DNA from 3 places in the Blautia sp. AM23-13AC genome. Region 1 is predicted to be linked to each of the others. Evidence: predicted binding sites of a transcription regulator. Region 1 holds the regulator's gene; each other region holds the start of a gene.
What was found. The regulator HrcA, encoded in region 1, represses chaperone genes, less so after heat shock. The targets are predictions, from matches to a motif close to TGTTAGCACTCNNNNNNNNNGAGTGCTAACA.
Positions count from the first base shown of each region.

Region 2: the regulator HrcA is predicted to act here: its motif matches at 4,572-4,602, upstream of clpB (ATP-dependent chaperone ClpB).
Region 3: the regulator HrcA is predicted to act here: its motif matches at 8,174-8,204, upstream of htpG (molecular chaperone HtpG).

Region 1 is NZ_QTUL01000003.1:280,323-290,587, forward strand. It holds gene secA (preprotein translocase subunit SecA) at 1-1,429, opposite strand, end outside; gene hpf (ribosome hibernation-promoting factor, HPF/YfiA family) at 1,664-2,191, opposite strand; gene hisA (phosphoribosylformimino-5-aminoimidazole carboxamide ribotide isomerase) at 2,493-3,269, opposite strand; gene dnaJ (molecular chaperone DnaJ) at 3,437-4,645, opposite strand; gene dnaK (molecular chaperone DnaK) at 4,871-6,748, opposite strand; gene grpE (nucleotide exchange factor GrpE) at 6,815-7,426, opposite strand; gene hrcA (heat-inducible transcriptional repressor HrcA) at 7,476-8,534, opposite strand; gene DW642_RS06075 (helix-turn-helix domain-containing protein) at 8,819-9,037, shown strand; gene DW642_RS06080 (hypothetical protein) at 9,115-9,480, opposite strand; gene DW642_RS06085 (helix-turn-helix domain-containing protein) at 9,653-9,871, shown strand; gene uvrB (excinuclease ABC subunit UvrB) at 10,069-10,265, opposite strand, start outside.
Region 2 is NZ_QTUL01000008.1:2,773-13,037, forward strand. It holds gene DW642_RS09990 (TIM barrel protein) at 1-1,479, opposite strand, end outside; gene DW642_RS09995 (DUF4250 domain-containing protein) at 1,686-1,859, opposite strand; gene clpB (ATP-dependent chaperone ClpB) at 1,856-4,462, opposite strand; gene DW642_RS10005 (hypothetical protein) at 4,653-5,735, opposite strand; gene DW642_RS10010 (CobW family GTP-binding protein) at 5,907-6,851, opposite strand; gene DW642_RS10015 (NAD(P)-dependent alcohol dehydrogenase) at 6,884-7,945, opposite strand; gene deoC (deoxyribose-phosphate aldolase) at 8,089-8,775, opposite strand; gene DW642_RS10025 (GntR family transcriptional regulator) at 8,772-9,491, opposite strand; gene DW642_RS10035 (hypothetical protein) at 9,786-10,265, opposite strand, start outside.
Region 3 is NZ_QTUL01000004.1:240,500-250,764, reverse strand. It holds gene DW642_RS07250 (phosphotransferase enzyme family protein) at 1-90, opposite strand, end outside; T-box leader at 235-510, shown strand; gene ilvB (biosynthetic-type acetolactate synthase large subunit) at 582-2,300, shown strand; gene ilvN (acetolactate synthase small subunit) at 2,313-2,822, shown strand; gene DW642_RS15985 (hypothetical protein) at 2,841-3,044, shown strand; gene DW642_RS07230 (LrgB family protein) at 3,170-3,862, opposite strand; gene DW642_RS07225 (CidA/LrgA family protein) at 3,859-4,230, opposite strand; gene DW642_RS07220 (Na+/H+ antiporter NhaC family protein) at 4,454-5,779, opposite strand; gene htpG (molecular chaperone HtpG) at 5,964-8,039, opposite strand; gene DW642_RS07210 (TetR-like C-terminal domain-containing protein) at 8,383-8,949, shown strand; gene DW642_RS07205 (oleate hydratase) at 9,169-10,265, shown strand, end outside.

The DNA.
Region 1 (10,265 bases):
GATGCGGAATTCCCTCGCGGCGCAGCATTTTGCTGATCAGCTCGGAAGTCTCAATGGTGATGGTACCAACCAGAACCGGCTGGTTCACGGCATGTGCCTCTTTGACTTCCTCTACGACTGCGTGGAATTTCTCTTTTTTCGTCATGTATACGGCATCGTCCATATCCACACGGATGACCGGGCGGTTGGTCGGGATCTCGATAACGTCCATGCCGTAGATGTCACGGAACTCCTGCTCCTCGGTGAGGGCAGTACCTGTCATGCCGGCTTTTTTCTCGTATTTGTTAAAGAAGTTCTGGAACGTGATGGTTGCCAGAGTCTTGCTCTCTCTTCTTACTTTAACGTGCTCTTTTGCCTCGATTGCCTGATGCAGACCATCGGAATAACGGCGGCCCGGCATGATACGGCCGGTGAACTCATCGACGATCAGAACCTCGTCGTCTTTGACTACGTAGTCCTTGTCGCGGTGCATCAGATAATTGGCACGCAGCGCCAGGATCACGTTGTGCTGGATCTCCAGGTTCTCCGGATCGGAGAGATTCTCGATATGGAAGAAGTTCTCGACTTTCTTCACACCGTCATCGGTCAGGGTAACGAATTTGTCCTTCTCGTTGACGATGAAGTCTCCGGTCTCCTCGATCTCCTCGCCCATGATCGCGGTCATCTTGGTCATCTCGCCGCTTGCCTCGCCGCGCTGCATCTGGTGTGCCAGAATATCTGCGGTCTCGTACAGCTTGGTGGATTTGCTGCTCTGTCCGGAAATAATCAGAGGTGTTCTTGCCTCGTCGATCAGGACGGAGTCGACCTCGTCGATGATACAGTAAGCAAGCTCTCTCTGTACGAGCTGCTCCTTGTAGATCACCATGTTGTCACGCAGGTAATCGAAACCAAGTTCGTTGTTGGTGATGTAGGTGATGTCGCATGCATACTGCTGGCGGCGCTCATCGTTCTTCATATCGTTCAGAACGACACCGACGGTCAAACCGAGGAATCTGTGGACTTTGCCCATCCACTCAGCATCTCGGTTTGCCAGGTAATCATTGACGGTAACAATGTGGACGCCGCGTCCGGTCAGTGCATTCAGGTAAGCCGGAAGGGTGGAAACGAGGGTTTTTCCTTCACCGGTTTTCATCTCGGCGATACGGCCCTGATGGAGGATAATACCACCGATCAGCTGTACGCGGTGGTGTTCCATACCGAGGGAACGTTTTGCTGCCTCGCGGACGGTTGCGAATGCTTCCGGGAGAATGGAATCCAGGGATTCGCCTCCGTTGTAGCGGTCTTTATATTCCTTTGTCTTGGCACGCAGCTCTTCATCGGTCAGCGCCTGCATGGTCGGGCGGAGAGCTTCGATTTTGTCTACAATTGGATAGATTCGTTTCAGCTCGCGCTCACTGTGCGTACCAAAAAGTTTTTCTGTGAATTTCATAGAATGTTTGCTCCTGCTTTCTCTATTAATTGCCATATTAACATATGGTACTATTCTACCACTTCTGGCACAAGATAACAATGAATTTTTCGTAAACATTTGGTGCCGTTCCCCGGTTTTCCGCTGTTTTTACGGCTTTTCCCGGACTTTCCGGCCCTTTCCGCGAAAAAGTCACCCTGTTTCACAGCTTTTCTAAGCTGGAAACAGGGTGACTGTTCATTCTTTATTTACTTTTCAGCACTCCGGCTCGATCAGACCGTAGGTGTTGTTCTTTCTCTTGTAAACGACGTTTACTTCGTCGGTCTCTGCATTGCGGAATACGAAGAAGGTGTGTCCAAGAAGTTCCATCTGTACGCAGGCATCTTCCGGATACATTGGTTTCATGCCGAATTTTTTCGTACGGATGATCTGGATGTCTTCGTCCTCCAGATAGTCATGCTCCAGATATTCTTTCTGGAAGTTTCCTGCTTCCTGCTGTTTGTCGGCAATTTTGTTTTTGTATTTGCGAAGCTGGCGTTCGATGACTTCCTCTACCAGATCGATGGATACGTACATATCGTTGCTTACCTGCTCGGAACGGATGATGTTTCCTTTTACCGGAATGGTAACCTCAATTTTCTGTCTTTCTTTCTCTACACTTAAGGTTACAATGACATTTGTGTCAGGCGTAAAATATTTCTCCAGTTTGCCAAGTTTTTCATTGACCGCGGCTTTTAATCCCTCTGTCACGTCAATATTTTTTCCGCTGATGGTAATTTTCATTATGCCCAACCCCTTTGCTCTCAAATTTTACAGGCTCTTCACTTCCCCTGTAAGTAACTCTAATTATAGCAATAGTTGTCTCTATTTGCAATAGTATTTAGAAAATTCATGAATATTTTAGAGTTTTTTCTGTTACAGTTCACTTGTATCTTATTTTTGACAGATTTCATACTCGCATGAAAATCTGTCGAGAATAAGATACAAAGGGAGCGCCTGGTTATGAGCAAAAAGGAGCTGCGCAGCAGCGGAGAGCGCTGAAAGCGCGGTTTTGCGAATGGCGCGGGTGAACGTCCGTTTCCGCTTACCGGCGGCATACTGCCAGCACGTCTTCAAACTTCATTTTGCCGCCGAACAGATCCAGTGCGCTGCCAATTGTCACATCGACGTGGTTGTTTCCCAGTTTTTTGAGCAGCTCCAGGTCTTCAAAATTTCCCACGCCGCCGGCGTACGTCACCGGAAAATCTTTCATCTTCGCAAGCAGTTCCACCAGCTCCGTCTCAATGCCGGAAGCCTTTCCCTCGACATCCACGGCATGGATCAGGAACTCATCACAGTATTCTGACAGGTGATGCAGCAGTTCCTCTGTCACTTCTTCGTCCGTGAACTTCTGCCAGCGGTCCGTCACGATATAGTATTTTCCGTCCCGCTTCCGGCAGCTTAAATCCAGTGTCAGCCGCTGCTTTCCTACCGTCGTCACCAGCTTGTCCAGATTTTCATAGAACACATGGCCGCCGCGGAACACATACGAAGTCACAATCACATGGCTTGCCCCCGCTGTCAGAAACTCGCACGCATTCTCCGCATCAATGCCGCCTCCCACCTGCAGGCCGCCCGGGTACGTCGAGAGTGCCAGCAATGCCTGGCGCTTCGTCTCCTCGTAAAACTCGGTACCTTTCTTGTTCAGCAGAATCACATGGCCGCCCGTAATACCCTGCTCTTCGTACAGCTGCGCATAATACGACGCATCCTGCTCCGAGACAAAATTCTCGCTCGCCTGATTTCCCTGATCTTTCAGCGATCCCCCGACAATCTGTTTTACTTTTCCGTTATGAATATCAATACATGGTCGAAATCTCATTTTCCCCGTTTCCTTTCTTTTCTCTCCCCTTAAGTTTTCCACATTATATCAAAATCCGACCATTCTGTGTATAAATTCACCAAATTTTCATGGTTCTTTCATAGAAAAGAAAGAAGAACCTGCTTTTTCCACAGATTCTTCTTTCTTTTCCGGCTTGCCGCCGTTCTTTATTTATCGATGTCCTCAAAGGCCTCTTTCACTTTATCCATAAAGCCTTTTTTCTTCTTCGGCTGCTCTGCAGTTTCGCCGTCGGCTGCTTTTGCTTCTGCTGCCGGGCGGTTTCCGCAGGCTTCGTCGAAGGCGCGGAGGGCTTCTTTTGCTTTCTCATTCAGTTTCGTCGGAGTCTGGACTACGAGTGTTACGTAGTGATCACCGCGCACATTGCTGTTGCGAAGGGACGGAACACCTTTTCCCTTCAGACGGATCTTCGTATCGGTCTGGGTTCCCGGTTTTACAGTGTAGAGAACGTCTCCGTCAACGGTGCTGATCTTCACATCACCGCCGAGCGCTGCCTGCGCAAATGTAATCGGTGCGGTAGAGAAGATGTTCATATCCTGTCTCTGGAAGATCGGATGACGGGTTACCTGAACCTCGACAAGCAAATCTCCTCTCGGTCCGCCGTTTACACCCGGCTCGCCTTTTTCACGGATCCGGATGCTCTGTCCATCGTCGATTCCAGCCGGAATGTTGACCTGAATGCGTTTTCTGCTGGATGTATAGCCCGTGCCGTGGCATGCGGTACATTTATCGCGAATGATCTTTCCGGTTCCGTTACAATCCGGACAGGTCGTCACGTTTCTCACAGAACCGAACATGGTCTGCTGTGTGTACGTAATCTGACCAGTTCCGTTACATTTGGAGCATGTCTCCGGTGAAGTTCCTGGTTTTGCGCCGGTTCCGTGGCACGTTGTACAGGTATCCTTCAGGTTGATCTCGAGCTCTTTCTGGCATCCGAAAACAGCTTCCTCAAACGTAATGTGGACAACAGCGCGGAGGTTTGCTCCCTTCATAGGTCCATTGTTTGCTCTTCTTCTGCTTCCGCCGCCACCGAACAGGTCGCCGAAAATATCGCCGAAGATATCACCCATATCTCCGCCGCCAAAGTCGAAGCCGCCGAATCCGCCGGCTCCTGCGCCGCCACCGCCGTTTTCAAATGCAGCGTGGCCAAACTGATCGTACTGACGCCGTTTGTCCGGATCACTCAGCACGCCATAGGCTTCTGTCGCCTCTTTAAATTTTGCCTCGGCCTCTTTGTCGCCCGGGTTCATATCCGGATGGTATTTCTTGGCCAGTTTACGGTATGCTTTTTTTAATGTTGCATCGTCCGCTCCGCGGTCTACGCCGAGGACCTCGTAATAATCTCTTTTTTCTGCCATTTATGTTCACCTTTTCATTTCTGTTCCACAAATTTCATCTTTGCAGAAATGTTTTTCCGCACGCTCCAGTATAGCACTTTTCCGAAAGCAATACCAGCATAAATACAGGGGGCGGAATGTATTTTCCGTCCCCTGCAAACATTCGCCTCACAGGGCTTTTTGCGTTTATTTACTTATTGTTTCAACTCACAGTCGGTATTTTCACGGAGTGTGACATGCCGAAAATTAAACCTCTTTGTAGTCAGCGTCTACGACATCGTCGTCATGGCCGCCTGCTGCTCCTGCATTTCCCATATCCGGGCCTGCACCTGCTGTTCCGGCACCAGCGCCTGCTGCTCCGCCCTGCTGCTCATACAGTTTTGCAAACAGTTTCTGAGCGCTTGTCATCAGTTTTTCCTGAGCTGCTTTCAGATCAGCTACCTGTGCATCGGTCATTTCTTCCGGATTGCATTTTGCAATGAGATCTTTCAGTGCGTTCAGGTCAGCTTCTACTGCTGTTTTGTCGTTTGCATCAAGCTTGTCGCCGACTTCCTCGATTGCTTTCTCGGTCTGGAATACCATGGAGTCTGCATCGTTTCTTGCGTCGATTGCTTCTTTTCGTTTCTTATCCTGAGCCTCGAACTCAGCAGCTTCTTTGACTGCTTTGTCGATCTCGCTGTCGGACATGTTAGAGCCTGCGGTGATGGTGATGTGCTGCTCTTTTCCTGTTCCAAGGTCTTTTGCAGATACATTTACGATACCGTTGGCATCGATATCAAAGGTAACCTCGATCTGCGGAACGCCTCTTCTTGCTGGCGGAATTCCATCCAGACGGAACTGGCCGAGGGATTTGTTGTCTTTCGCGAACTGACGCTCACCCTGTACTACGTTGATATCTACTGCTGTCTGGTTATCTGCTGCTGTTGAGAAGATCTGGCTCTTCTTGGTCGGGATTGTGGTGTTACGCTCGATCAGACGAGTTGCAATACCTCCCATGGTCTCGATGGACAGAGACAGCGGAGTTACATCCAGAAGAAGGATATCGCCTGCGCCGGCGTCTCCTGCAAGTTTACCACCCTGTACGGAAGCACCAAGTGCTACGCACTCATCCGGGTTCAGGCTCTTGCTCGGCTCGTGTCCGGTCAGCTGTCTTACTTTATCCTGTACAGCCGGGATACGGGTAGATCCGCCTACCAGAAGGACTTTGGAAAGCTCGGATGCCTGAAGGCCTGCATCAGAAAGTGCTCTCTGTACCGGCTCTGCGGTTTTCTCTACCAGGTCGTGGGTCAGCTCATCGAATTTAGCCTTTGTCAGGTTCATATCGAGATGTTTCGGGCCATCTGCGGTTGCAGTGATGAACGGCAGGTTGATGTTGGTTGTAGTTGCGCTGGAAAGCTCTTTCTTTGCTTTCTCTGCTGCTTCTCTGATTCTCTGCAGAGCCATTTTATCATTGGAAAGATCTACGCCTTCCTGTTTCTTGAACTCAGCAAGGATATAATCTGTTACTTTCTGGTCGAAGTCATCACCGCCCAGACGGTTGTTTCCTGCTGTGGAAAGAACTTCGATAACGCCGTCACCGATCTCGATGATGGAAACATCGAAAGTACCGCCGCCAAGGTCGTATACCATGATCTTCTGCTCATTTTCGTTGTCCAGTCCGTATGCCAGAGCTGCTGCGGTAGGCTCGTTGATGATACGTTTTACATCAAGACCTGCGATTTTACCGGCATCTTTGGTTGCCTGACGCTGTGCGTCATTGAAGTAAGCCGGAACTGTGATAACTGCTTCTGTTACTTTCTCACCAAGGTAGTTCTCTGCATCACCTTTCAGTTTCTGAAGAATCATAGCGGAGATCTCCTGCGGAGAGTATTTCTTTCCTTCGATGTCTACTTTATAGTCAGTACCCATCTCACGTTTGATAGAACGGATGGTTCTGTCTGCGTTTGTTACAGCCTGACGTTTTGCCGGCTCGCCGACCAGACGGTCACCTGTTTTTGTGAATGCTACGATAGATGGAGTTGTTCTTTCACCCTCTGCGTTTGCGATAACGGTTGGTTTTCCACCTTCCATAACGGCTACACAGCTGTTTGTTGTTCCTAAGTCAATACCAATAATTTTGCCCATTGTTGTTTCCTCCTCAATGAATTATGCTAAAAAATGGTTTAATTTCTATTTATTTATCTTCAAGGCTTAATTAGCCACCTTGACCATACTGTGACGGACTACGGAGCCTTTGTACATGTAGCCCTTCAGGAACTCTTCTACGACGATGTTCTCGCCGGCTTCCTCATCCTCCACATGCATCACTGCGTTGTGCAGGTTCGGATCGAATTCCTTTCCAACGGCCTCGATCACGGTTACACCGAGTTCATCGAGTGCTGTGGTAAACTGTTTGTATACTTTATTCATGCCGTCTGCGAACGGATCTTCCTCCGGGTTTTCCACCGTTGCAAGTCCGCGCTCGAAGCTGTCAACAACCGGAAGAATCTTCTCGATGATGTCTTTTGCTCCAATGGCATACATATTTGCTTTTTCTTTTTCGGTGCGTTTGCGGAAGTTATCGAACTCTGCCATCTGACGGGTCAGGCGGTCAGTCAGCTCTTCGATTTTCTCATCTTTTTTATCTTTTTTCTTTTTGAAGAACTTTCGTTCTTTGCCATCCTCAGCAGTTTCTTCTGCAGCTTCCGCTTCTTTTGCCTCTGCTGCTTTCTTTGCTTCTTCCTGCTCCGCAGCCGGTTCGGTTTCCGGCAGATCGGTCTCTGCTCCGGTTTCTTTTTCCATCTCGCGTGTAGGTTCTTCCATGGTTTCCTCTTTCTTTCTATTTTCTTCGCTCACTGATCATTCCACCTTTCTACTCACCTGTGTCCGGCTTTTTGAAGACGGCGTCCAGTTGAACTTTTAATGTTTTCAGGTTATCTACCACATTTTCGTAATCCATCCGCTTTGGTCCCACGATACCGATTGTTCCGCGCATACCGTTTCCCATATCGTATGTGGTGGTGACCACGCTGCAGTCCCGTAAGGGTTCCATCGAAGATTCATTTCCGATGTATACCTGAATACCGGTATTTTCCTCTCCGTCCTGCTCCTCGGCAGCTCCTTTGATCATATCGACCAGTTTCTGCCGTTCCTCGAATGTGGAGATCAGCTGGCTGGCTTTGCTGCTGTCGGAAAGCTCAGGGTACTTGAAAATGTTGGTTGCGCCGCTGGTGTACACCGGCACATCTTCTTCGCTGACTGCGATGGCTTCCGCTACGGTATCGACCACTTTGCTGATGATGCCGGAGTGGATGCCTGCCTGCTCTTTCATCTTCTTGATCATGCCAAGATTGATTTCTTCAATGGTCAGGCCATTGAGCTGTGTGTTCAGAAGCAGGTTCAGCTTTAATATCTGTTCATCGTTGATGGTCTCGTCTAGGTCGATCATCTGGTTTTTCACCAGGTTGCCTTCTACGACGATGACGGCCAGGAGCTGCTCTTCATTGACTTTTGAGAGCTGGATGAATTTCACTTTATTTCTGTGATATTCCGGTCCTGTAATCAACGTTGCATAGTTGGTAGATGAAGCGAGGACTTTGACAACCTGCTGCAGAACTTTTTCCATTCGGTCTGTTTTTTCAATGACCATGTTTTTGATGTCTGCAACTTCCTGTTCTTTTTCCCGCATCAGCTCATCTACATAGAGGCGGTAGCCTTTATCGGAAGGAATGCGTCCTGCGGAAGTGTGGGGCTGTAAGATGTAACCCATCTCTTCCAGATCGGACATTTCATTCCGGATTGTGGCGGAGCTTAAATTCAAATCCGTGTATTTGGAAATCGTTCTTGAGCCGACCGGCTCGCCCGTTTCCAGATACGTCTGGATGATCGCTTTTAATATTTTTCTTTTTCTTTCATCCAATTCTGTATCCACTAAGATAAGCTCCTTCCTGTTGTATAGTCCTGTTAGCACTCGTTTCAGTGGAGTGCTAACATCTATGCTCTTAAGATAGCACTCTGCCTTTTGTTTGTCAACACCTTTTCCCGGTTTTTCTATGAAGAAATTGTGAAAAAAGTATAAACCGTTTTCTTTCTGAAAAGGAATCTGACTTTTCTTTTTTATTGCATTCTACTGTTTCAAAGGCGCTATAGCCGTATGGTAGGATTCTGCCATTTCGATACGACCATTTAGTAGCATTTTCTCAGAGGTGATGAATCATGAAATATCAGAGACTGGAGGATCTGCGCACGGACCGCGATCTGACGATCCGCCAGGTTGCCGACTATCTCGGCTGCAACCGCGATGTTTATACCCGATATGAAAAAGGCGTCCGGCAGCTGCCGATCTCCATTGCCATCCGTCTGGCGGAGCTGTATCAGGTCAGTCTGGATTATCTGGTCGGCATCAGCGATGAGAAGCGGCCGTATGGATCCTGACTTTCCGATGTCTCCGCCGCAGCAAAAGCAGGAGGACAGTTTTTCTTTTCCCTGTCCTCCCTGTTTTGCTTTTTCGTTTACAGATTCTGCAGATATTCCATCATCCGCGTTTCGCTGAGTTTCCATCCGTCCGGCTCCCCGCAGAGATACAGCGTAAAATGCCCGCACGGGACTCCGTTTTCCAGGTGGATGCCGGTATACAGTTCTACAATGAGGAGTTCTTCTGCTTTTTCTTCATATATATTAGTGATCTGATAGATGCGCTCTCCCTTTTCGTCCACCGGCCATTCTTTCTTCAGCACATCCCTCAGACGGCTCTCCTGCCCCTGCGCTTCGCATTCTTCCTCCCGGCTGATCATTTTTTCAAACGCTTCCGGCGTCTCCATCCGTTCCACTATATTCTGGACAAAATCTTCTATTTCTATTCTTTCTGCTTTTCCCATTCGTTCCCCCATTTCTGCCGTACATATTTTTCTGTTTTCTGCACAGGCTGTCTTCACCCGCCGTTTCTCTCTCCCGCCCCATTCTCCAATTTGCGACCATATGATCTGATTTAACTTTGTCCATCCAACCGTTTGGTAGTATGGGTTTGAATCTGAAAGGATGGTACAACGTATGAAATACCAGAGAATTGAAGATATGCGGATCGATCAGGATCTCACCATCAAAGAGATTTCTGCCCTGCTCGAATGCAACCGCGACGTCTATTCCCGCTACGAAAAAGGAATCCGCGACATCCCGATCGACTATGTGATCCGGCTTGCACGGTTCTATGACTGCTCGGTCGACTATCTGCTGAGTGTCTCCAGTAAAAAGAGAAAATTCGGCGATTAATTTTTTTATTGTTGTCTTTTTTATTTTTGTGTTTTTCGTTTTGATACGACCATTTGGTCGTATTTTATATTATAATGGTATTCTTATTTTGCGTCAATTCTGAACAATAAGGAATCAAAATCGGACGCAAAAAAGCGTGTCGGAAAGTTTTCTGTCGCTTTTCCGGCACGCTTTTTTTCATGCTCTTTTCTTCTTTTTTATTCTTCCATGTCATCCAGGCTCTTCTTCAGTGTGATCATTTTGTCACGCAGCTCGGCGGCCATTTCGAAGTTGAGTTCGGCAGCAGCGGCTTTCATCTGTTTCTGTACCTGGCCGATCAGTTTTTCCAGTTCTTCGCGGCTCATGGACTCCGGGTCTTTTTCCATCTTTTCTTCTGTCTTTGCCACTTCTTTCG
Region 2 (10,265 bases), on a different contig from region 1:
ATGCTCATTCGGTTCCAGCTCACCTTTAGCGAAGGTCAGGTAAATGACGTGTTTTCCATCCGGCGAAACGTGGCCGAACCAGTTGTTGGCATCGAAATCGGTCATCTGGGTGAGACCGCTGCCGTCACGGTTCATCCGCCATACCTGCATCAGACCGCTTCTGGTGCTGTTGAACCAGATGTGCTTTCCGTCCGGTGAATACTCCGGACCGTCGTTGTAGCCTTTGCCGTCCGTCAGGCAGGTTTCCTCGCCGCCGTCTGATGGAATCGTACAGATCTCAATGCGCATAGTCTCCTCCTCCGGCTTTTTGCGGAAGGCACAGTACGCAAGCTCTTTTCCGTCCGGCGACCAGCCGTGCAGATAGCTGAGACCCGGTCCGGTGAGGTCTTTTGGTTCACCGCCTGTCATCGGGAGCACGTAGATGTGGGATTCATACGTTCCATCTGTGAGTTCCGGCGGCATGCAGCTTACCGCCAGCAGCTGGTTGTCCGGTGACGGAATGTGGTCATTGTTGCACTGCACGCAGAAACCGGTATCAACCTGCTCCACATGGTCTTTGTCGATCTCATAGCGGTAGATTTTTCCATCCGCATTATAAAGCAGGGTGTTTCCATCGTTCAGCCAGTTCGGTGCCTCGATGATTCCCGGAAACTCATGCAGCACGGTTTCTTCTCCGGTCTCCACATCCATCGTGCAGAGAATGCTGTCGGTGTTGTCTCTGTCCCCTGTCCATCCGGAGAGCATTTTTCCGGCGCGGCAGGTATCCTCCAGTGTTGCCGCATCCATATCCACAATCTGCAGTGCACCGTTTGCACGGGCGAACTGGAAGCAGGCTTTCAGATCAACCATGCCTTTTCCAAGCGGCGCTTCCTGGCCGGTGATTTTCATATCTTTATAATGAACGGCTTTGACTCGGTCCGCATGCGCCCAGAGGAACTCTTCCGGGTCGACGCCGCCGCAGTACATCCAGCCGACATCTACTTCTGCTCCGACTTTTTCACCGCAGGCTTCCAGGAGATATTCGTACGCTGTTTTTCCATTCACGCGGATACAGATATCTTCTTTTTCGTTGTGAATCAGAAGACCTGCTCCGGCTTTTTCCAGTTCTTCTGCCAGTTCGCGGTATCTTGCAGCGGTTTCGTCCAGAACATCTTTTGTCAGGCGTGCCGGGCTCTTTACGACAAACCAGGAAATGTGGTATTTCTGCGCCAGTTCTGTAAGAATGGCAAGTTCTCTTTCATAGTGGTATTCATCCAGGAAAATGTGGACCGCATGAACCTCAATGTGGTATTTTGCAAGCAACGGCATTGCCTGCTCCAGATCCTCCGGGATCCAGAAACCGTAGTCCCTGGCATCAACACGGAATCCGAGACACGGCTCGATCTGGCGGTAGCCTGCCTCATAGATTTTCTTTAAAAATCCTTCGGGATCCTGTTTCCATTCTTTGGATACCCCATACATCTGTACACCAAAATACATATTGGTTTCCTCCTTCTCCAGATCCGCTGTTTCCCCATTTTCAGCGGATTTTCTTTTCCTCCATTTTACCACATTTCTTCTATTATAAATATGATTTTTCCTGTCAGTTATAAGAAACACGCTTTGCGTAAAAAAGGCGCCCCGTATGTGTTTTTTCCACATACGGAACGCCTTTTTCCGCCATTTTTTTCAGGGCCTGGTTATTCTTATACAAACTGGTTCGTTTTCTCATCGTACTCATAGTCGATGAGCGCCAGTTTTTCCCGCAGATCGGATTCCTCTGTCTGCATGGCCGCGCAGAATTCTGCGAGCGACGGGTAAAAATCTCTTAACTGCGTATTGACATAGCTCAGCAGCATTACGGGATCTTTCGGCATCATTCGTCTACTACCTCCACACCTGGTTTGATCATTGCCTTCAGGCCGCCGTTTTCCACATCCAGAAGGATCGTATCGCCCTCGCTGACCTGACCGCCAAGGATCAGTTTTGCGGTGCTGGTTTCTACCTCTTTCTGTACGAAACGTTTCAATGGACGGGCGCCGTAAACAGGGTCGTAGCCGCCCTCAATGACAAACTGTTTTGCAGCCGGGCTCAGTTCGACGGTAAGCTCCTGGTCTGCCAGACGTTTGTTCAGTCCTTTCAGCAACAGATCTACGATATGACCAATGTTGTCTTTTGTCAATGGTTTGAACATAATTGTTTCATCCAGACGGTTCAGGAACTCCGGACGGAAGTGTGCACGCAGATCCTGCATGACCAGGTTTCTCGCCTCTTCGGAGATGCTGCCGTCATCCTGAATGCCGTCCAGCAGATACTGGGATCCGATATTGGAGGTCATGATCAGGATCGTATTTTTAAAGTCTACGGTACGGCCCTGGGAGTCGGTGATACGGCCGTCATCGAGTACCTGCAGCAGAACGTTGAAGACGTCCGGATGCGCTTTCTCGATCTCATCGAACAGAACAACAGAATATGGTTTTCTGCGCACTGCCTCAGTCAGCTGGCCGCCCTCCTCGTAGCCTACATATCCCGGAGGCGCTCCGATCAGACGGGAGACGGAGTATTTCTCCATGTATTCACTCATATCGATTCGAACCATGTTGTTCTCATCATCAAACAGCTTTTCTGCCAACGTTTTCGCAAGCTCTGTTTTACCGACACCGGTAGGTCCAAGGAACAGGAACGAACCGATCGGTTTTGTCGGATCCTTGATTCCGGCTTTGGAACGGATGATCGCATCCGAAACCTTGGTGACTGCTTCATTCTGGCCGATAACTCTCGTGTGAAGTTCATCTTCCAGGCCGAGGATCTTAGTTCTCTCGCCTTCGGTCAGTTTTGCAACCGGGATTCCGGTCCAGCGGGAGACAATTCTGGCAATCTCTTCATCCGTTACACTCTCGTGTACCAGTGAGAGATCTTCATTTTTAACTTTTTTCTCTTCTGCTTCCAGCATCTGCTGTAATTTCGGGAGTTCACCGTACTGCAGTTCAGCGGCGCGGTTCAGATCGTAATCATTCTTTGCTTTCTGGATCTGGCGGTTCATGTCCTCGATCTGCTCACGCAGTTTGGACAGTTTCTCAACGGAACTCTTTTCATTTTCCCACTGTGCCTTTGCAGAATTGAAGGTATCCTTTAACTCAGCCAGCTCTTTCTGCAGTGTTTCCAGACGCTCGCGGCTCAGATTGTCGGTCTCTTTTTTCAGTGCGGCTTCCTCGATCTGCATCTGCAGAATCTTACGGCGCTGCTCATCCAGCTCGGCCGGCATGGAATCCAGTTCTGTCTTGATCAGAGCGCATGCCTCGTCGACCAGGTCGATTGCTTTATCCGGCAGGAAACGGTCGCTGATGTAACGGTTCGAAAGGGTTGCGGCTGCAACGAGGGCACCGTCGGTGATTTTTACGCCGTGGTAAACTTCGTAGCGCTCTTTTAAGCCACGCAGGATGGAAATCGTATCCTCTACGGTCGGCTCATCAACCTGAACCGGCTGGAAACGGCGCTCCAGGGCGGCATCTTTTTCGATGTACTGGCGGTACTCATCCAGCGTTGTGGCACCGATGCAGTGCAGTTCGCCTCGTGCCAGCATAGGTTTCAGCATGTTTCCGGCATCCATCGCGCCGTCGGTCTTTCCGGCGCCGACGATCAGGTGCAGCTCATCGATAAACAGAATGATTTTTCCGTCGCTCTTTCTGACTTCCTCCAGAACGGCTTTCAGACGCTCCTCGAATTCGCCGCGGTATTTTGCTCCGGCTACCAGGGCTCCCATATCGAGGGAGAAAATGGTTTTATCTTTCAGGCTCTCCGGTACATCGCCGTTGGCGATTCGCTGGGCCAGGCCTTCTACGACTGCGGTTTTACCAACACCAGGCTCACCGATCAGAACCGGATTGTTTTTTGTCTTACGGGACAGGATACGGACAACGTTCCGAATTTCGGTATCACGGCCGATAACCGGGTCCATTTTCTGGTTTCTGGCTTTTTCTACGATATCCTGGCCATATTTTTCCAGGGTGTCGTATGTTGCCTCCGGGTTGTCGGTGGTAACTCTCTGGTTTCCGCGCACGGTGCTTAATGCCTGCAGGAAACGTTCTCTTGTGATGCCGTACTCCTGAAACAGTTTTTTCATGGACGGGCTTGGGTTTTTCAGCATTGCCAGGAAGAGGTGTTCTACGGAAACATACTCGTCTCCCATGGCTTTCGCCTCATCCTCAGCATTTACCAGTGCTTTATTCAGATACTGACCGATATACGGCTGACCGCCGGATACTTTGACGCGGTCGTTCAGTGCCGTCTCGACACGGTTCAGAAAATGTTCTTTGTTGATTTCCATCTTTTCGATCATTTTCAGAATCAGGCTGTCGTCCTGATGCAGGAGATTATACAACAGATGCTCCTGCTCTATTTCCTGGTTGCCGAAATCGTATGCGGTCTTTTCCAGGTCCTGTACAGCCTGCAGCGATTTTTGTGTGAATTTACTGATATTCATAATCGGCTTCCTCCTTATCTATTTGGGTGCTAACATTCGCTCCGAACAAAAAGAGCGTTGATGTGAATTTTCTTTTCTTTCTTTGTTCTAGTTGTACTATAACACTAGTTATTAGCACTGTCAAGAGGTGAGTGCTAATTTTTTTTATTTTTCCCGACGCTCCTTTTCTCCCTCCCCCCCTAAAAGATTTTTATTCATCGCCGTACACAGCAATAAAATGAATCAGTGCCTCTGTTTCGGAACTGGCATACTTTTTGGCAGATGCTTCCAGCGGCTGTGATTGATATGCTTCAAACGAATCGCCCTCGTCGCGTCCAGATATGTAGCGATTATCATTTAGTTTCCACTTCCTCATTTCTTCAAAATAAGCAGTATTCGCCATTTCCGAATTCCAGTCCATTCGCTCCAGCAGATAATACTCCATTCCATGATAACATTCTTCGCAAATTCCCGTAAAAAATTCTTCTGCTGTCTGAGATGTTAAATGCTCTGGAGCATACCATATTTCGTTCTCTTCATTATTATATAATGCAACGCAATTCGATGATCCTGTCTCTTTCACATACAGCGGAATTTCGGGAATTCCAAGTCGTTCTGTTTCAAGCCGTACCATCTTCTGCGCTGCAATTGTTCTTTCTTCCAGTGTTTTTTGCCTCCATTCGCTCTCCTTTAAGCTCAGCAGAAATTCTTTATTTTCCTGAAAAATGTTCTCCTGATTCTGGACGAGATTATAGTCCTTTTTTCGTTCGTAAAGTTCTGCCACTCCGGACGGAGACTCAAGCTTCCAATATATCATCATACAAGTCGGTACCATACTCACGCATACTGAAACAAACAGAAATGCGTTTAAGTCACTTCTTTTTAATCTCCAGAATTTTTTCGGAGAATATTTTCGTTTTTTTCTATGTAAATCTCTTAAAACCGTAACAAGAAATATCCCATCCAGCACTGCAAGAAACAACACAATTTTCAGTGAATATTGGGCAAATAAAAACAGCATCAGTATGCTCGGCGGAAATGTATAGAATAAAACTTCATTTGCAGTTCCATCTGCGCAGTAGCTTCGAATGGGTGAGGCCAGCCACAAAATCAGGCACAGCGCATAGGCAAAAAGCATTGTCCCCGACGAAATATGGACGGAACATTCTGTAATATATACCTCAACCTGTTTCACATACATCACATACAAGATACAGATCGGATATAAAATCGAGCTTTTGCTCAACCAGTATGCCGCTGATTTTCTTTCCCGTCTTCTTTTCTGTTCCTCCATATCAGATCCCCCTGATTTTTCTTTTGTTTTATTTGAAATACTTGTATGTTTATTTTAGCGTAATTTTTCGTTTTTGCCTATCCTTCGTTTTTCAGTTGAATCTTTCTGTAAAAACCAAAATTGCGAAACCCTGTTTTGGCAGGACTCCGCAATCTCTTTTTCCTATTTACTTTATGATACATGACGGGCAGCATATTTCATTTTCTGGTTTCCGGCGCATTTCTTAAAATACTGCCGGATCGCATCTTCGTTCATATCGTTTCCGATAAACACAGCCTGGCCGGCGTTTTTCTGTTCTGTGCCGGTGATGCTGTAGCGGTGATCGGCGACATCAAATTGGAGAAACTGGTCTCCGGCTGCGAACTGTCCTTTTGCACGGATGATATTTCCAAACGCTCCGCGAATGATCTGTTCCAGAAAACACCACAGGGTTTCCGGTGCCTCCATTCGGATATTTTCGAAGGAGAAGGTCTCCGGCATCTTTTCGCCGCTCTGCGTATCCTGTACTTCTTTCTCATATCGGCCGCCCAGCAGCAGGCTCTGGTAATCTTCCCGTGTCATCGTGGATGCATAATCCGTGATGATTTTTGCCTGCGGGTTAATTTCCTGCAGAAATTTCTGGATGCGCTGTTTTTCTTCCGCCTGGCATGCTTCTGTTTTGGAAACAATGATCGTATCCGCGCTTCGGATCTGATCCTGATACAGCTCGGGATATTCCGCCATATAGCGGCGGTAACTGTAAACATCCACAATAGTGACCGGCGAGAGAAGCTGAATTCTCTCGTACTCGATCTGACGCAGATTTTCTATAATCCGGGCGAGACTTCCGACGCCTGTCGGTTCTACGATCAGGTATTCCGGGCCTACCACATTGGCAATGGTCAGCACGGATGCTGCAAAATCCTTTTTCCCGATGCAGCAGATGCACTGCTCTGTCATTTCCCATACATTTTTCTGCGTTCCTTGCCGGTTCTGGCCAAGACGTGCGCCGTCGATTCCTGCGGCTCCATATTCATTTTCCAGTATGGCAAACCGCTGATCGACGTTCCTGGCCAGCCGTTTGATAAATGTTGTTTTTCCCGCGCCCAAAAAGCCGGATACGATCAATATTTTCATACGTTTCCTTTTTCAGTCAAATTTTCAAATCATCAGTCAGCCAATTTAACGACTGGTTTGATTAAATCCTTCGGTTTATCTCTCATGAGGAACAGTGCTTCTTCCAGATGATCCCATCCATCAAACACATGTGTGGACAGCGGGCTGACATCCAGCTTGCCTGCCGAAACAAGAGCTCCCAGTTTTTCCATGCGGAGTCTTCCGCCAGGCATCAGGCCTCCGTTAATCTGTTTGTGACCCATTCCAACGCCCCACTCTACACGCGGAATATCAATGTTGTCACCGGATCCAAGATAGTTTACATTTCCGATCTTTCCGCCCGGTTTCAGGCATTTTACTGCTTCTGCAAAGGTTTCTACACCACCGCCGGCGATGACTACTTTATCAACACCTTTTCCATCTGTCATATCAAGTACCTGCTGGAAAATCGGTCCGTTCTTGTAGCTGACAAAATCCGTTGCGCCGTATTTTTTTGCCGCTTCTACGCAGACCGGTCTCGTTCCGACAGCAATGATTCTCGATGCGCCGCGCATATTCGTTCCGGCTACCGACATCAGACCAACTGGTCCGATTCCGATGACAAGAACTGTATCACCAAACTGTACATCGGCAAGCTCTACGCCGTGGAATCCGGTCGGCACCATATCGGAAAGCATGCACGCGTCGACAACATTGATGTTTTTCGGAAGCAGCGCAAGGTTTCCATCGGCATCATTTACATGAAAGAATTCAGAAAAGACACCATCTTTGAAGTTGGAGAATTTCCAGCCTGCCAGCATTCCGCCGGAGTGCATGGAATAACCAGCCTGTGCTTCCAGAGAATTCCAGTCCGGAGTGATGGCCGGCACAAGAACCCGGTCTCCCGGTTTGAAATCTTTTACGAGCTCTCCGACTTCCACAACCTCTGCACAGCACTCATGGCCCAGAATCATGTTATGACGGTCACCGATGGCCCCTTCCCATAAAGTGTGGACATCTGATGTGCAGATGGCAACTGCCAGTGGACGGCAAATGGCATCCATCGGCCCGCATTTCGGGCGTTCTTTCTCGATCCATCCGGATTCACCGATTTTCAGCATTGCATAACCTTTCATATCTTTTGCTCTCCTTTCAGATTGTTAATGATTTATCGATTCCTATGATTCGAATATATCACTAATAGGTTACTAATTCAACAGAAAAGTCACGGAATATCGTAGAATATTCCGTGACTTTTTTATAGCTTTTGCACAATAGATTACTTATAGATACTTTTTATCAAATTCTGTACCGACCGCATTCCCATACCGAAACGGCTACAGCCGGCTTTCTGCATTTCCTGTATAGTTTCCAGACTGCGGATTCCACCGGCGGCCTTGATCTGAATGCGACCGGCGGCTTCACGGCTCATGATTCGAACCTGCTCCACGGTGGAAGGACAGCCGGGATACCATCCGGTGCTCGTCTTTACATAATCCGCACGGCCTTCCACACACAGATCCACTGCCTGGCAGATTTCCTGCTCCGTCAGCTGCGGTGCCTCGATGATCACCTTAAAAATCGCCGAAGGCACCTGCTCCCGGATGGCCAGAAGTTCTTCTTTTACATAAGAAAATTCGTGGCTTCTGAATGCCGTAAGATTCATCACCATGTCGATTTCCCGGCAGCCAGCCTCCCACAGTTCTTTTGCCTGCCGCTTCTTCTGTCCGGTCGTATCTCCGCCGCCCGGAAAGCTTACCACGCCTCCCGCATGGATTTCTCTGGTGTCCTGCAGCCGTTCTGCCACATGGGCGCTGAACGCCGGCAAGGTAAACACAGCAGCCAGACGATATTTCTTTGCCAGCTCCACCATCGCATCAATTTCATCCATTGTATGAAATGCCTGTACACAGCTGATATCAATCTGCCGCATCAGTTTCTTCTGTTCTTCTGTCTCATCGCTCATTTACTCCGTCCTTTTCCCGAAATCTCCACCTCGTACTTGCTTCCGATGATCCGCACGTGGTCAATGCTCACCGGCCGGTTCTGCCAGTAGGTGACTCTGTGCACCACAAGAAGCGCATCCTTCGGCTCCGTTTTCAGAACCTGGGCTTCCATAAAGGTCGCGGATTTCGCTGAAATTCTGTCTCGTGTCTCATCAATCTGCAAGCCGAATTTCTCCTCCAGAAACTGATACAGCGCTACAAACTGATTCTCATACGCCTCGATGCCAGGGACTTTCGCATATTCGATATAATTTTCCATCAGCGTAACAGGCTCTTCATCCGCAAGCTGCAGCCGCTGAATCCTCGCCACGCTGGTTCCCTCCGGAATTTCCAGTTCATCGGCGAGCTGTTTGTCCGCCGAAATGATGTCGATCATCATATCTGACGTCGTTACCCGATATCCTTTTTTCATCAGGGATTCCGTGACCGATGTGACCTTGTTATAATTCTGAATTGCCTTATGATTCAGCACCCTCGTTCCAGAACCCTGGCGAACCTCAACCAGTCCCTCCTGCACCAGCATCTTTACTGCATTCCGTACCGTAGTACGGCTGACCTGATAGATTTTCTCCAGTTCACACTCCTTCGGCAGAAATCCCCCGACAGGATATGTTCCCTTATTGATCTCGTTTTTCAGTCTGCTGTAAACCTTCACATAAGCCGGTGCATTTTTCATCTTCTTCCCCTCCCGTGAAATATCAATATCCGCTTTTTGATCCTTTTTGCAGTATACCATATTTTGACGGCACAATCGAGTCCCAAAGAAGAGTTCCTGTTTTCTGCTTTGTCACCGACACATACTCTGCCAGACGCACAGAAAAAAGGCAGACGCATGTCATTTCTTTATGACTCACATCTGCTCTGCATGAATCTTCTTTTTTCTGCTGTCTGCGAAATACTTCCATTCTCCAGAAGCAAATCTCTCTTTCTGCGGTGTAAATTTTTGTTACAAATTTTTTATTGTTCTTTTCTATTTTTTCGTATCAAACCGCATCACCGCCATGTGCACCACGTACGGCACCAAGATGACCGGGATTGCCAGGTATGCCAGGATGCTGTACACCTTCTGGATCAGCGTCAGCAGACCAAACTGTGCGATAAGGAAGTCCGCGATGCAGCAGACAAGCGCGGCAAGGATCTGGGTGCGGCTGATTTTGCCTGCGGTTTCTGTTCTGCTGCTTCGTTCAGCGAGACCGGCGTGGATTCGTTTGACCATGGCGGCAACCATGTTGACGGCTGTGGATACGGCACCGAGGATGATCAGTACGGAAATCAGCGGTGTCATGAATTTACTGCCGACGCCCTGCTGAACCATAAATAATGTCGGGACGCTCTGCTGGATCATTTCCGGGTTCTGGTATACGGTCATGATTCCGAGGACGACCATGATCATCAGAAGGGCATTTAATACGGCACCGACTGCCATGCTCTTTCCGGCATCCTGCGGTTT
Region 3 (10,265 bases), on a different contig from region 1:
CCCGTGCGGCGTCCAGTCTGTAATCGTTCCCGGGAAAGCAAATGCGTGGACAATGGAAGAGAGTTCTTCCTGTGTGTATGTAATCATCATGGGTATAAACTCCTTATTTTAATTAGACAAACCTGATTAAGTAAAGCACACGCAGGGCGAAAAGTCAAGAAAAGGGCGCGAAACGATTGACAACGAGCGGCATTTCTGACTATAATAGACAGTAATTTAAGAAAAAACAAAACCTAAAATGCAGTGACAGGGAGGAGTACCTGGCGGCGCAAAGCAAAGAGAGGAGATGGCTGGTGAGAATCTCCGTGAGCGTGCCTGCGGAAGTAGCCCTCGAGCAGTGGACTGAACAGAAAAAGCGGACAGCAATGTTTTCCAAGTAGGCTCCAACGTAGTTCCCACGTTACCGGGATGCCGTATCGGATGAAAAGAGTTAAATCCTGTACGGAATGAGCAGAAGTGTATTCTTCTGGAATTCAGGTGGTACCGTGGATGGAAACATTCTCCCTGAACGTAAGGCACAGAAAAGGTGTTTTATGTTCGGGGATTTTTTATGCAGCAAATTTAGAACAGGAGGTTTTCATATGAAACAGATTACAGGAAACAAACTTCTGGTAAAGGCTCTGAAGGAGGAGGGTGTTGAGTATCTCTTCGGTTATCCGGGAGCCTGCACCATTGATATCAGCGATGAGCTTTACAAACAGGATGAAATCAAAATCGTTCTGCCGCGCCACGAGCAGGCGCTGGTGCATGAGGCGGATGCCTATGCGAGAACGACAGGAAAAGTCGGCGTATGCCTCGTTACCAGCGGCCCTGGTGCAACCAACCTGGTCACCGGTCTTGCAACGGCAAACTACGACAGCGTTCCGCTTGTCTGCTTCACCGGACAGGTAGCCCGCCACCTCATCGGAAACGATGCATTCCAGGAGGTTGATATTGTCGGCATCACCCGCAGCATCACGAAATACGGCGTGACGGTAAGAAACCGTGAAGATCTCGGACGCATCATCAAAGAAGCCTTTTACATCGCCCGCACCGGAAAACCGGGCCCGGTGCTCATTGATCTTCCAAAAGATGTCATGGCAGAGCTCGGCAGCGCAGAGTATCCGAAGAACGTCAACATCCGCGGCTACAAACCGAACACCAGCGTACACATCGGCCAGTTAAAACGTGCGCTGAAAATGCTCGCAAAAGCAAAACGCCCGCTGTTTCTTGCCGGAGGCGGCGTCAACATCGCACATGCGCAGGAAGTGTTCCGCGAAGTGGTCGAGAAAACACAGGTGCCGGTTGTCACAACCGTTATGGGACGCGGCGCGATCTCCACGAAACACCCGCTGTTCATCGGAAACCTTGGCATGCACGGCGCGTATGCGGCGAATATGGCAGTCAGCGAGTGCGATCTGCTGTTCTCGATCGGAACACGTTTCAATGACCGTATCACCGGAAAGCTGCATGAATTTGCCCCGCACGCGCAGATTGTCCACATCGACATCGACACAGCTTCGATCTCCCGAAACATCCACGTCGATATTCCGATCGTAGCCGATGCAAAAGAGGCGATCACGAAGATAGCAGAGTACGTAGAGCCATGCTCCACATCGAAATGGCTTGCCCAGATTGATGCCTGGAAGAACGAGCATCCGCTGACGATGCGCCCGAACGGCGTGATGGGACCGCTCGATATTTTCAACGCGATCAACGAGCAGTTTGACGATGCGATTATCGTCACCGACGTCGGACAGCACCAGATGCTGACAAGTCAGTACGTCGACATTACCGAAAACCGCCAGATCATCATGTCCGGCGGCCTTGGAACGATGGGATACGGCCTTCCGGGCGCGATCGGAGCAAAAATCGGCAACCCGGACAAACCGGTCATCGCGATTTCCGGTGACGGCGGTATGCAGATGAATATTCAGGAGCTGGCAACTGCCGTTCTCGAGGAGCTGCCGGTCATCCTGTGTATCTTCAATAATGAATACCTCGGCATGGTACGCCAGTGGCAGAAGCTGTTTTACGGCAAACGGTACAGCATGACAAACCTGCGCGCCGGTGCACTTTCCCGCAGAACAGACGGAGAAGAGTACCCGGAATACACGCCGAATTTTATCAAATTGGCTGAGAGTTACGGCGCAAAAGGCATCCGCGTCATGAAGAAAGAGGATATCGCCGCAGCGTTTGAAGAGGCGAAGAAAAACACCAAGACTCCGACGATCATCGAATTTATCATCGATCCGGAGGAGATGGTTTACCCGATGATCAAGCCGGGCGGAACGCTCGAAGATATGATTATGGACTGTTAGGAGGAGAGCGCGATGAATAAGGGAATGAAAAAAAGATGGATTTCACTGTACGTAGAAAACCAGGTTGGTGTCCTTTCCAAGATTTCCGGGCTTTTTTCCGCAAAAAGCTATAACCTGGACAGCCTGACCGTCGGAACGACCGAGGACCCGACCGTATCGCGTATGACGATCGCCACGGTCAGTGACGATGAGACGTTTGAGCAGATCAAAAAACAGCTGAACCGCATGGTCGAGGTCATCAAAGTCATCGACTTCACCGACGTGTTTGTGCGCATGAAAGAGATTCTGTATATCAAGGTATTCAACTGCAGCGCAGCTGACAAAGTCGAGCTGTTCCAGATCGCTGAGACGTTCAAGGCGAAGGTCATCGACTACGGAAAAGACAGCCTGCTGCTCGAGTTTGTCCAGACGGCGACGAAAAACGATGCAGTTGTGAAGCTGATGAAAGAGGAATTCAGCAAGATCGAAGTCGTGCGCGGCGGAAGCGTCGGTATCGAGTCGATCAATGTGATGGAGCGGTAAAAGAGAGGACGTTTTTGCGTGAACGAAAAGAGTATTACCACAATTACGTTAAAAAAGATTAATAAGAAAAGTGTGTATCAGTACATCTATGAGCACCGCCAGACGGCGAAGCAGCAGATTGTGCAGGATCTGACGATGGGGCTTTCGATGCACAGCGGAACGCTCGAGCATATCTGCATCGACCCGGAAGGGCCGGAGTGCTACTGCGCTTCTTTTTATTGAAGAGTTTCTGCAGTCGGAATTTTAATTTTTAGTTATAGAATTTCAGGGATAGAAAATCCGGGAACGGAAAGTTTTACATTGCTTTCCATTCCCGGATTTTTTCTGCTTTTTATCAGTGTTCGTTTTTAGATAAACATCGCATAAATCGACGCTCCGACCACAGTCAGAATACCTGCAACTGCAATCGAAAGGCTGCTCATCGCGCCCTCGACATCGCCCATCTCCATGGCCTTCGCCGTACCGATCGCATGGGAGGCCGATCCGATACTGATGCCCTTTGCAATCGGCTCCTCAATGTGAAACAGCTTGCAGAGCGTCTCCGCCAGCATATTTCCCAGCACACCCGTGATGATGATAACGGCAACCGTGATCGTCACCGCACCGCCGAGCTCTTCCGAAACACCCATGCCGATGGCCGTTGTGATGGATTTCGGCAGCAGTGTTACATACATTTTATGATTCAGATTGAAGATCAGCGCCAGCGCGAGAACCACGGTAAGGCTCGTCAGCACGCCGGAGAGAATACCGGCGAGGATGGCTTTGATATTCTTTTTCAATGCCTCCATCTGCTCATACAGCGGAATCGCAAGGCAGACCGTTGCAGGAGTCAGCAGATAGCTCAAGTATTTTGCACCGTCATTATAATTCTGATAATCGATATCGAAAACAGCAAGGAATACAATGACGACTGCAATGGAAATCAGCAGCGGATTGAAAATCGGAAGCCCAAATTTTTTCTTTAACAGCATGCCGAGCTCATACGCCAGAAGGCTGATGACAACGCCGAAAAATGCAGATTCACAGAGCATATTTGTCATTTTGCGTCCCCTCCTTTGTGTTTCTTTTCCAGCCGGATGACCGCCTGTGTCACGCGTCCGGACACAATCATAACGACGATGGTGCTGACGAGCGTAATCACGAGAACCGGAACGAGAACGGCTTTTAATTCACCCCAGGATTCCATCAGGCCGACGCCCGCCGGAATGAACATGACCGGCATGATCTCAATCATAAACTTGCCTGCGTCCTCGACGGTATCAAGTTTTAATGCCCCCGTCATCAGAAGCGCCAGCATCAGCACAAGGCCGTAGATACTTGCCGGAATCGGAAGCGGCAGCACGGCGTGCAGGATTTCTCCGACGAACGAAACCGCCATAATTACAAGGAACTGTCTTAATAATTTCACTTTTTCTGTTGTCCTTTCTCCCCATAACCCACATAACATCACTCCTTCTCAATGTCACGACCCCGATTATACTACCCGCGTAAAAGAATTTCAACCGTAAATGTTACTGCAATTTTGGCTATTTTTGCCAAAAAAAGCAAAAAAATGCCCGCCAATCAAACGAAAAAGTGAAATCGGTGGGCATTTTAACATGATTTTTTGAGTTGATCCGATACGGAACTTTTTAAGCATTGCTTTCGGCATTTTTCCGATCCGGCAGAACGAAGATAAAGATCAGCGAACTGACAAGCAGCATGCCCGGATAGAAGAGGTTTGCCATGATTTCAAAGGCGGAGAGCTCATATCCCAGTTCATGCACCGCGGAAATCGCCACGAGCATCTGCGCGCCGTACGGCAGGATGCCCTGTGAGATGCAGGAGAAGGTATCGAGGAGCGATGCCGTTTTCCGTGGGGTAATGCCGTAGTCCTCGGACATCTGCTTTGCGATCGGGTTTGCCATGACGATCGCGACGGTGTTGTTTGCGGTCGCAATGTCGAGCAGCGCGACGAGAATGCCGACACCGAGCTGGCCGCCCTTTTTTCCGCGGAAGATTTTGTGAATGGCACGAAGCAGGACAGTAAAGCCGCCGTTTTCCCGGATCAGCGCGCACATCGCAGCGACAAGAATCGCAACCATACATGTCTCAAACATACCCGAAGTGCCGCTTCCCATGCTGGAGAGCATATCCAAGAGCGTCGTCTGTCCCGTACCGAGCATGATAACGGCACCGGAAGCAATACCGATAAGGAGTACGACAAACACCTGAATGCCCGCGATGCCGCCGATCAGCACGAGCAGGTACGGAACCATCTGCAGCAGATGGTATTCGTGGACGATCGGTGTGCCCGGCGCCTGTCGGAAGGAGATTACAAGGATCAGCGCCAGCGTGGCAAGAGCAGCCGGGAGAGCGATCCAGAAGTTTTCGCGGAACTTGTCTTTCATCTCGCAGCCCTGTCCGTTGCAGGCGGCGATTGTCGTGTCGGAGATGAAGGAGAGGTTGTCGCCGAACATGGATCCGCCCATGACGGAGGCGACGCAGAGCGCCAGCGAAAAGCCGGAGGTCTCGGCAACAGCAGCGGCGATCGGCACGAGAAGCGTGATCGTTCCGACGGAGGTTCCCATGGCCGTGGAGACGAAGCAGGCAACGACAAAGAGCACAGCGACGGCATATTTTGCCGGAATCCAGGAGAGCATGAAATAGGCAACGCTCTCTGCACTGCTCCTTCCGACAACGCCGACAAACGTGCCTGCGGCGAGGAAGATCAGCAGCATTGTGATGATGTTTTTGTCCCCGATGCCCTGTCCCATGAGGGCGAGCTTTTCTTCAAACGGGACACTGCGGTTCTGCAGACAGGCGACGAGGATCGCTGCCAGAAACGCGACGACGATGGGGATGTTGTAGAAGCCCATCGGAATTTTTAAAATATACTCGGAATAAATGCCGAGCCCCAGATAAAACACCAGAAAAACGGCGATCGGGAGCAGGGCGGATGGCTTTCCTTTTTTCATAGAAATAAATACCAGACCTTTCGTGTGATTTTCCTTATTTTTCAATAGGGCGAATAGAATTATTCTATCATCTGGATCAGAAATCGTAAAGTAAAAAAGCAGGAAAAAACACGCCGGACATCTGGTAAATTCCAGAAATCCGGCGTGTTTTATAAGAGGTGCGTTTTGCTGTGCCTGTGCTTTATCATTTTGCAAGGAGCATCATAATCTGATTGCTTCTGCTTACGAACTTTGTCATCTCGTCCGGAGAGAGCGGTTTGTGGCTGATCATTGCCAGATCATACAGCTGCTCGCAGAACAGGGATGTGTTGTCGTTCTCGCCATTCTTCAGAATGTACTGAACGAGCGGATGTTTTGCATTCAGGATCAGGGTTTCCTGTCCGCCGAACATGGACGGATCCATGCCGGTCATACCGTACATCTTCATCATATCCTGCATCCGGCGGCTCTCCTCGGAAAGCGTTACCATGGAGGATACATTTTCGTCTTTCAGGTTCTCAACTTTGACGGTCAGATCTTTCTTGTCGAGGACTTTGCGGAAGAGATCGGTCAGAGTATTTGTAGCGTCGGTCAGATCCTCACCGGACTCGTCTTTCATATCGTTGGTCAGATCTGCATCGATGCGCTGGAAAGTTACATGCTCGTTGCAACGCTCTGCATGGGTGATGAAAGCGGAGTCGATGTTGTGTTTCAGGATGACAGCATCCATACCCTGACTGCGGAACATGTTGATGTACTGGCTCTGCTGAACTTCGTCGGTGACGTAGTAAACAGTCGTTTTTTCCGGCTCTTTCTTCTCGTCAGCGTTTTCCGTATTTTCGGTATTCTCCGTAGTTTCAGCCTTCTCTTCGGTGTTCTCTGCAGGAGCTTCTTCTTTCTTATTCTCGTTGATGCAGTCCTCAAGAGTCAGATATTTTCCGTCGATGTTCTTGAACAGAATATAGTCCATCATCTTCTTGGAGAATTTCTCGTCCTTGATGCATCCGTATTTGATGAATGGGTTGATATCATCCCAGTATTTCTCGTAATTCTCACGGTCGGTTTTGCACATGCCGGAGAGCTTGTCAGCGAATTTCTTGGAGATGTACTCGGAGATCTTCTTGACAAATCCGTCGTTCTGCAGTGCGCTTCGGGATACGTTCAGCGGCAGATCCGGGCAGTCGATGACGCCTTTTAAGAGCATCAGGTATTCCGGAATGACTTCTTTGATGTTGTCGGCAATAAATACCTGGTTGTTGTACAGCTTGATGGTTCCCTCGATGGAATCGTACTCGGTGTTGATACGCGGGAAGTAGAGGATACCTTTGAGGTTGAACGGATAGTCCATGTTCAGGTGGATCCAGAACAGCGGCTCGCGGTAGTCGTTGAAGACTTTGCGGTAGAATTCTTTATAATCCTCATCGCTGCACTCGTTTGGATGTTTGGTCCACAGCGGGTGGATATCACTGATGGAAACCGGGCGTTTGTTGATTTTTACTTTCTCTTTGGCCGGGGAAACTTCAACCTGCTCTTTCGTTCCGTCTTCTTTTTCTTTCTCTTCGTATTTTGCGTCCTCGTGGATGTGCTCTACGACAACGTCGTCATCTTTTAATTCGCTTTCATCGATGGTCTCGTATTCCTGCGGCGCATTTGCTTTGGACAGGAAAATTTCAACCGGCATGAAGGAGCAGTATTTTTCCAGAACTTCGCGGACACGGTATTCGTTTGCGAATTCCAGGCAGTCCTCGTTCAGGAACAGAGTGATTTCGGTACCAACAGTTGTCTTGCTGCCCTCGGACATATCGTACTCGGTGCTTCCGTCACAGGTCCAGTGTACCGGGGTGGATCCTTCTTTATAAGAAAGAGAATCGATGTGAACTTCATCTGCTACCATGAAAGCAGAGTAGAAACCAAGACCGAAGTGGCCGATCATCTGATCTGAATTCGTTTTGTCTTTGTATTTCTCCAGAAATTCGGTAGCGCCGGAGAAGGCGATCTGGGTAATATATTCTTCGACTTCGTCTGCGGTCATACCGATACCGTTATCGATGAATTTTAAGGTTTTCTCATCCGGGTTTACAATCACCTGAATGGCTGCTTTGTAGTCATCCGGCAGAGTATATTCGCCCATGCCGTCGAGTTTTTTCAGTTTGGTGATGGCATCGCAGCCGTTGGAAACGAGCTCGCGGACGAAGATATCGTGGTCGGAATACATCCATTTTTTGATAATCGGGAAAATATTGTCGCTGTTGATTGAAAGATTTCCATGTTTCGCACTCATGAGAAACACACTCCTTTTCTTATAAAAATATTTTGATCCAGCAAAGCGGGGATATCATGCTTTTTTAGATGTCTGCAGCTTTTTTACTGCTCTGATAGTTATAGTAATACTGGCACAGGGAAAAGTCAAGGGAAAATTAGCACTCGAGAAAAAAGAGTGCTAACAGAACGACGGAAAGTATTGAATTTACTGGTATTACGGTACTTTCTAAACTTTTTGTAAAGTCTGATCAGAAGGGCTGCGCAGTTGTTTCTGGAGAATGGATATGCTACAATGAAAAAGCATAGAAGCGTTTCGAACAGAAAGATTCCGAGGGTACATAAAAGAAAAATGGAGGAAATACATGACAAATGCGACAAAGGCGGCGCTGGAAGCGTCATTAAAAAAGCTGCTTTTGAAAAAGCCGCTGGACAAAATTACGATCAACGATCTGACGACAGACTGCGGCATCAGCCGGATGGCGTTTTATTATCATTTTAAGGATATCTACGATCTTGTCGAATGGTCGTGCCTGGAGGATGCGACGCAGGCGCTGCAGGGGAAGAAAACGTATGAGACATGGCAGGAAGGCCTGCAGCAGATTTTTGAGGCAGTGCTCGAGAATAAACCATTTATTATGAATGTCTATCACTCTGTAAGCCGGGAGCAGATCGAAACATATCTCTTTCATCTGACGCACGATCTGCTGTACGGTGTCGTACAGGAAAAAGCAAAGGGAACCGGCATCTCCGAGGCGGATCAGAGTTTTATCGCAGATTTCTATAAGTATAGCTTTACCGGTGTCATGCTCGACTGGATCAAAGACGGAATGAAAGTGGATTACCATATGATTGCGGAAAAAATGCACCGCACGATGGAAGGAAATGTCGTCAATTCCATCCGAAATTTTGAAAAAAGAAATAAAATATAGTTACACTTTACAAAACAGGGCGGATGATAAAAATTTAATCATCCGCCCTGTTTTGTAAATGGAAAAGCGGGGAAAAATGAAGTAAGATTCAAATTGTCAACAGACAATGGCAACACAAATAGAAACTTGTAAAACAAAGAAAGCAGCATAACCTATACGAACCGGAAATTCGAAAAAACATTCCGGCAGTCGTATTTAGAAAAGAAAGGATGAACGTCTATGTCAAAAAAAGGATTAAAATTCGGAATCGCATCAGCAGCAGTCATCGGAGCTGGAGCAGCAGTGCTGCAGGCAAAAAACAAGAGTGAAGCAAAAAAAGCAGCGGAGACAACCACTGTAACATCAGAACCAAAGAATGATTACCGCAACACCGAGCGCGGAAAAGATAAGAAAAACAGCAAAGGCATTTATTACACCAACGGAAACTACGAAGCCTTCGCAAGACCGGAAAAACCGGAAGGCGTCGATGAGAAGAGCGCATACCTCGTAGGAAGCGGCCTCGCAGCCCTCGCAGCAGCGTGCTTCCTTGTAAGAGACGGCCAGATGAAAGGCGATCACATCCACATTCTGGAAGCCATGGACATCGCCGGCGGTGCCTGCGACGGTATCTACGATCCGACCCGCGGCTACATCATGAGAGGCGGCCGTGAGATGGAAAACCACTTCGAGTGCCTGTGGGATCTGTTCCACAGCATCCCGTCAATTGAGACACCTGGTGTATCCGTTCTTGATGAGTATTACTGGCTGAACAAAAAGGACCCGAACTACTCCCTGTGCCGTGCAACGAAGAACCGCGGCGAGGATGCCCATACCGACGGCAAGTTCAACCTGAGCCAGAAAGGCTGCATGGAGATCATGAAACTCTTCATGACAAGAGACGAGGATCTGTACGACAAGACGATCGAGGATGTTTTCGATGATGAAGTCTTCAATTCCACCTTCTGGCTGTACTGGAGAACGATGTTCGCATTTGAAAACTGGCACAGTGCACTGGAGATGAAGCTGTACTTCCAGCGGTTCATTCACCACATCGGCGGACTGCCGGACTTCTCCGCACTGAAATTCACGAAGTACAACCAGTATGAATCTCTGATTCTTCCGATGAAGAAATACCTCGAGGATGCCGGCGTAGACTTCCAGTTCAATACCGAAGTAACCAACGTTATCTTTGAAATCAACGATGGAAAGAAAGTAGCAAAAGCCATCGAGTGCAAAGTAAACGGCGTCGAGAAAGGCATCGTTCTCACCGAGAATGACCTCGTCTTCGTTACCAACGGAAGCTGCACCGAAGGCACGATCTACGGCGATCAGAACCA